DNA from 2 places in the Brevibacillus jepli genome. Region 1 is predicted to be linked to the other one. Evidence: a T-box and tRNA genes for the amino acid it is inferred to sense, from the RefSeq annotation. Region 1 holds a T-box; the other holds one or more tRNA genes.
What was found. A T-box is a leader RNA that pairs with one kind of tRNA and senses whether it is charged. The one in region 1 lies ahead of glyQ (glycine--tRNA ligase subunit alpha), so its partner is inferred to be a tRNA-Gly.
Positions count from the first base shown of each region.

Region 1 (3,410 bases):
AAGGATGATGCTCCATGCTTCGTGACTTTTCTTGGAGAGTTTTCGCTTCAACCGGTGATATCCATGCTTACCTTCTCTACCGTGATCACCATCAAACGGATGGTTCCAGCGAGGAGACCTCGTTTGATCTCGCCCAGGAAGAATTGGGTGACACGCAGGCATGCTTGTAAAGTGGGAAGGAATTGTCATTCGCAGTGTGGACTATGGTGAGTCCAGTAAAGTGGTGACATTGTTTACCCGGGAGAACGGCAAATTTGGCGTGATGGCCCGTGGTGCCAAAAAGACCAAAAGCCGTCTTGCCGCCGTCTCCCAGTTGTTTTCGCATAGTTATTATCTATGCAAAGCGGGACCTGGTACGGGAATGCCTGATCTCTCACAGGGAGACATGCTGGATTCGTTCCGGGATATGCGGCAAAGCCTGAATGCAACGGCTTATGCCGCATACATAGCAGAACTTTTGGATCGATTGACGCAGGAAAGGGAACCGAACCCTTACTTGTTTCAGCTTCTTCTTCATACGTTTCGCTACTTGGACGAGGGGCGAGATGCTGAAATCCTGTGTCGCATTTTTGAAACCAAAATGCTGATCGTGGCGGGAATCTCCCCGCAGCTCACGGCGTGCGTAAACTGTGATGAACAGCGCGAGCCCTATGCTATCAGTGTAGGACAGGGTGGCCTGTTGTGCCCAGTTTGCCAGCCCTCTGATCCTTATGCATTGGCGGTTACTCCCTCGACCTGGAAGCTGTTACGGCTGTTCCAGGTATTTGATTTGGAGCGGCTTGGTGACATCGAAGTGAAACCGGCTACGCGAAACCAGCTAAAGCATGTGCTTCGAGGCTTCATGGATGAGTATCTGGATCTCAGGCTGAAAAGTCGAGCATTTCTGGAACAACTGGAGCGGATGGAAAGAATGGCACAATCAGATCCGGACTAATTGACATCCGATTTTCTTTTCGTTATGATAAGAACCAAACTTGTATACTGAATGTTGCCATGAAGGAAAAGAGTAGTCGGCCACTGGCTGTAAAAGCGAACCGGGGATAGTGGAAGCCCGGTCACCAAGCTGATGAAGGGCGTTCTGGAGCAATTTAATTCTAAGGTGGGCGAAGATGTTATTCGCCAAGTAGGGTGGAACCGCGAGAATCCTCTCGTCCCTACACTGTCGCATCAGGCAGTGTAGAGGCGGGAGGTTTTTTTAGTTCGTTCACAAAGCCTAGGTTTCTAAATAGTTGGAGGAGGAAAAAGCATGAAAATGACATTTCAAGACATCATTTTGACGCTGCAAAACTTTTGGGCAAAGCAAAACTGTCTGATTGTCCAGCCGTATGACGTTGAAAAAGGGGCAGGTACGCTAAACCCGATGACCTTCCTTCGTTCCATTGGTCCTGAGCCGTGGAATGTCGCTTATGTAGAGCCTTCCCGTCGCCCGGCGGATGGACGCTATGGGGAGAACCCGAACCGTCTGTATCAGCATCACCAGTTCCAAGTAATCATGAAGCCATCTCCGGACAATATTCAGGAGCTGTACCTGGAGAGCTTGCGCGAGCTCGGGATCGATCCGCTTGAGCATGACATCCGATTTGTAGAGGACAACTGGGAGCATCCTGGACTTGGTGCATGGGGCTTGGGCTGGGAAGTTTGGCTGGACGGAATGGAGATCACGCAGTTCACGTACTTCCAGCAAGTAGGCGGTCTGGAATGCAAGCCAGTCGCAGTCGAGCTGACTTACGGACTTGAGCGCTTGGCTTCATACATTCAGGAGAAAGAAAATGTGTTCGATCTGGAATGGTGCAATGGCTATACGTACGGAGATGTATTCCTGCAGCCAGAATACGAGCATTCCAAATACACGTTTGAGCTGTCCGACGTCGACATGCTGTTCTCTCTCTACAATACGTACGAGGCAGAAGCTAAGAGATTGATGGCTGAGCGACTGGTTTACCCAGCGTATGATTACGTACTGAAATGCTCCCACACCTTCAACTTGCTTGATGCTCGTGGAGCAATCAGTGTGACAGAGCGTACAGGCTATATCGCTCGTGTACGCAACCTGTCTCGTGAAGTAGCACAAACCTACTACAAAGAGCGTGAGCGCCTTGGCTTCCCGCTTTTGCAAAAAGGCAACGCAGAAGCTGCGGATCAAGCGAATCAGGTGAAGGGAGAGGATACAAATGAGTAAGCGCGATCTACTCGTCGAAGTTGGTTTGGAAGAAATGCCTGCTCGTTTTGTCGCACTGGCAGCGGCACAATTCAAGGAAAAAGTAGAAAAGTGGCTGACTGCTGAGCGCGTGCCGTTTGATCAAATTACGGCATTGGAGACACCTCGCCGTTTTGCCCTCTTGATCAACGGACTTGCAGAAAAGCAGCCTGACCGCAATGATGAAGCAAAAGGTCCAGCTCGCAAAATCGCGCAAGATGAAGCGGGTAACTGGTCGAAAGCAGCACTTGGCTTTGCGCGCAGCAACAATGTTGAGCCAGACCAACTATATTATAAAGAAGTAAATGGCATCGAGTATGTTCATGCTCGCAAATCCGAGGCGGGTAAACCAACTACGGAGCTATTACCGCAACTGGCTGACGTCATTGCTGGAATGAGCTTCCCGAAAAACATGCGCTGGGGCGCAAGAGATTTGAAGTACGTTCGTCCGATTCGTTGGATGGTTGCCCTGTTCGGAGAAGAATTGATCGAGCTTGAGATCGCTGGTGTAACGAGTGGACGTGTATCTCGCGGACACCGTTTCTTGGGTACTGAAGTAACGCTGAATCATCCAAGTGAATACGTGAGCAAGCTGGCTGAACAATACGTCATGGTGAATCCTGACGAGCGCAGAGCAGCGATTGTGGACCAAATTCATCGCTTGGAGCAAGAGAATGGCTGGAAAATCCCGATGGATGAAGGCCTGCTGGATGAAGTGGTTCATCTCGTTGAATATCCAACAGCCCTTTTCGGTACGTTCGAGGAAGAATTCCTCTCCATTCCGCGTGAAGTTTTGGTTACTTCCATGCGTGAGCACCAGCGCTATTTCCCAGTTGAAAACGCTGATGGTCAACTGCTGAATCACTTCGTTACGGTTCGTAACGGAGACAGCCGCGCTCTGGAAAACGTAGCAAAAGGGAATGAAAAAGTTCTTCGTGCCCGTCTGTCTGATGCTCGCTTCTTCTACGTGGAAGACCAAAAGCTGTCCATTGAAAGCTGCCTGAAGCGTTTGGAGACAATCGTTTACCATGAAGAGCTGGGAACAATCGGTGATAAAGTTCGACGTGTACGTAAAACAGCTGGTCTGATTGCAAGCAAGCTGGGTGTAAGCCCTGAAGAAACCAAGCAGGTAGACCGCATTGCAGAAATTGCTAAATTCGACCTCGTTACCAACATGGTCGGCGAATTCCCTGAACTGCAAGGAATCATGGGT
Region 1 covers NZ_JBFEFW010000004.1:18,014-21,423, reverse strand. The annotation lists gene AB1L17_RS05580 (YqzL family protein) at 15-170, shown strand; gene recO (DNA repair protein RecO) at 161-934, shown strand; T-box leader at 985-1,159, shown strand; gene glyQ (glycine--tRNA ligase subunit alpha) at 1,253-2,179, shown strand; gene glyS (glycine--tRNA ligase subunit beta) at 2,172-3,410, shown strand, end outside.

Region 2 (3,410 bases), on a different contig from region 1:
AGGAAAACATTGTATGTGCCCTGCGTAAATTTAGGTAACCCTTAAGAGGCTGTCCCAAATGCCGAGAATATGGCAAAGGGACGGTCTTTTTCCGTTTCACATATTTGAGCATATATTCCCGTCTTTTTTATTCTACTCTTCTACAGTTAAATGCCGAAGGGTACAATCCTAGATTTTGACCTTTCCGAAGCCTGTGAAGACCCTTGCAAGTGGTCCGCTCTGGCTTCGGGGCCAAGTTCAAACCTGGATGGATATACCCAGACCGCGTGGATGTAGAAAAAATATGGTTGACTCGAAATGGACCGGGCACTTTCACATAACAAGCAGTTGGACTCATTTTCTCACGCTCCTCTTCCGGATATACCAAGCGCGTTTATGAAAGGAGATGGACCTGTATTTCTGAGCCAGTCTGATGATTCGGTTGCGAGTAAGTGATGACGGTTTTGAAGAGAAGCTTTTGTTAAGGGTACTTCTTACAACCAGATGACCGGGATAGTGAGCTTTCACGAAGTTACCGTAAGTTTCGAACTCGGAGAAGCCGGCGTAACTCTGTTTGTTGGTCTTCTTGATAATCGCCCAATACCACCTAGTCTTATGCCTGGCCTCAATTTTATACTTTAGTCGGGAGAGCTTTGATTTGTCGAACAGCATATAGTGGGCAACGAAAGAGCGCGAGGCGGTTGCCTTGGTCCCCAGTAATTTCTTATAGGTGCGAAAATACTCGGGACGACTCCAGTTACGGCAGTAAAAAACAGTTTTCCCGTTGACGAGAAAGACATGTGGGCGGATGAGAATGGTGTCCGCGTCAATCACAAGATAATACCTTTGCTTGGTCAAGCTTCCTCCCGCCAGCTTCAACAATTGTTGGAGCAGCCAGCCTGAGCGATTGGTGCGTTTGGTTTGGTAGTGAATGTCTTTTTTTGTAATCGGAAGCACGCGTCTTTCATTGATGAAGGTGCAGTTTTTACGCCGACAAAGGGCTTGGATTCGCTTGCTTGGTGGCGATACAACCATGATCTTACCGACCGGATGCTTCACTTGCTTACGGATACTGTCAATGACATAGGGAAGAGTGCCAAGGTCTTTCTCAATAGCTGGGATCAGGACATCAATTTTGATAGAGCTGTTGAAGGTGCTTTTCGCAGAACGTGACAACTTCTCAACTCCTTTTCGCTTAGCAGTTTCAAGCATGTGTGTCTGGACAGGACAGCCAAAGTCTCTGACTTACCAGATAGGATATGATTTTTTTCCTTAGGGTGAATATGACAGATATGGATATCTTGCAAAACGGGTGTTTGTCTGCCTTCTTTTGTCTTGAAACTCTCCTCACTTTACCTAGTCGAAATCGTTGACCTACAACAATGGCAGCTCGATCCGACTCCGATGGTACTGACTGGATAAATAGAACACCCTGTGCATATTCCGAAGAAACAAAAAGAAAAAACCTTGATATATCAAGGTTCCTACGCTCTGATTACTATGGAGCGGGTGATGGGAATCGAACCCACGCCGCTAGCTTGGGAAGCTAGAGTTCTACCATTGAACTACACCCGCAATTTGTTACTTGCTGTCATCTCTTCACTCCAACTATTACCAATTATATAGCGATCTTTTTGAATTGTCCATACAATTACCCGCTACGATGACAGCAGTTCGTGAATCGCCTTCTTATAACGCTTGATTCTCTCCAAATCAGTATCAGTTGGATTGGGGATACGTGTTACATCACAATTATCTTCCAAATCACCCAATTTCACAATTCTTGCAACGGGATCGCGTTTCGTCCGTTTAATAAACTCCATGTACGATTCTTCCTCTTGTCTGGTTAATGCAACTACTGCAGCAATAACCTTTTCATGAAATCCAGCCGCTCGGAGTTCATCTTCGGTTACTTCTGTATCTTCCAGAACATCATGCAATACCGCTGCGATCCGGGTTTCTTCTGTTGTCATTTTTAACATGATTCGTAAAGGATGCAGGATATACGGATTCCCACCTTTATCAATTTGCCCGGCATGGGCTTGTGTCGCAATGACAATTGCCTTTTCTAGTGTACTCAACCTGATTCTCCTTTTTCTAAATAATTTCTGCCTTCTGTCACTATATGAATACTTTACACAGTTGAAGTATTTTGTCGTTGTGGATGATCTCATGCTTGTAAATCTTTCATTTTCTCCACATACAATCTGTAATTGACCTCATCATAAGTAACAAATATCACTTTGTTTATTGAAGTATTTTCTTTTAAAAAGGATATCACTGTATCCACTGCAATGGAGCATGCTTGATCTTTTGGGAACTTGAATATTCCTGTACTAATAGTAGGAAATGCTATGCTCTTTACTTCATAGTTCTCGCCTAACTCCAATGCTTTTCGGTAACAGCTTCGCAAATACATTTCCTCATCACTCTTGCCATCATTCCACACTGGCCCGACTGTATGGATAACATATTTAGCGGAAAGTTTGCCCGCTGTTGTTATGACTGCTTCTCCCGTTTTACATCCACCTTGCTTTGCACGAATTCTTTTACATTCCTCCAATATGTCTTTTCCACCAGCTTTGTGGATGGCACCATCAACACCGCCGCCACCAAGTAAGCTTGAATTTGCAGCATTTACAATTGCATCAGCTGAAATTTTGGTTATGTCACCTTGTATAATCTCGATTCTTTCCAGGATGCTGTTCATGATTGTCTCCTTATTCTCTCACGATTCCAAAATACTCATCATATTCCCTGGCATCAAAGTCAAACACAACAGAAATATTTATGTATAAAACAGGATAGCCCATAAAAATCCCGGATTCAGAATGATAAGAATCGATAATTTTTGCTCTCACCTCTTCTTCTGTACCTTGAAAAACGTACGGCTCTTCTCCTTCACGGTACGCACTAACCTCGATACCATCGAAATAGTAAAACTCGTAGACCGAATAAGTGTCATTTCCTAATTTTCGTGCATAGATTTCAATCTCTGCATCACCATAGAAGCATTGCTTCTCTTCATGAAACTTGTAATTTCCTAGTGTTTTTACTTCTCGAATCATTCTTTCCAATTCATCTGTAGTGTACATGATCGTCCCCCCTCTCCACCTTTTTCTGACAAACAAAAAAACACACCTTCCATGTCTCTGTTTCCATCATGGTTAGTGTGCATTCGTATTTAGATAATGGTGCCGGTGAAGGGACTTGAACCCCCACGGTTTCCCTCACGATTTTGAGTCGCGCGCGTCTGCCATTCCGCCACACCGGCAAGTGAATCTATGAAAAAAGAAAATCAATGGTGGGGAGAGACGGATTCGAACCGCCGAACCCGGAGGGAGCAGATTTACAGTCTGCCGTGTTTAGCCACTTCACTATCTCCCCACAATATGTGCTGTCTCTCTTCTGCATCTACTTTCTTCAACCAG
Region 2 covers NZ_JBFEFW010000001.1:417,038-420,447, reverse strand. The annotation lists gene AB1L17_RS02145 (DUF6492 family protein) at 334-1,155, opposite strand; tRNA gene AB1L17_RS02140 (tRNA-Gly) at 1,481-1,554, opposite strand; gene AB1L17_RS02135 (HD domain-containing protein) at 1,638-2,060, opposite strand; gene AB1L17_RS02130 (O-acetyl-ADP-ribose deacetylase) at 2,150-2,689, opposite strand; gene AB1L17_RS02125 (hypothetical protein) at 2,700-3,074, opposite strand; tRNA gene AB1L17_RS02120 (tRNA-Leu) at 3,172-3,253, opposite strand; tRNA gene AB1L17_RS02115 (tRNA-Tyr) at 3,282-3,366, opposite strand.
Region 2: it has a tRNA-Gly gene. The T-box ahead of glyQ (glycine--tRNA ligase subunit alpha) is inferred to sense a tRNA for this amino acid. The anticodon was not compared.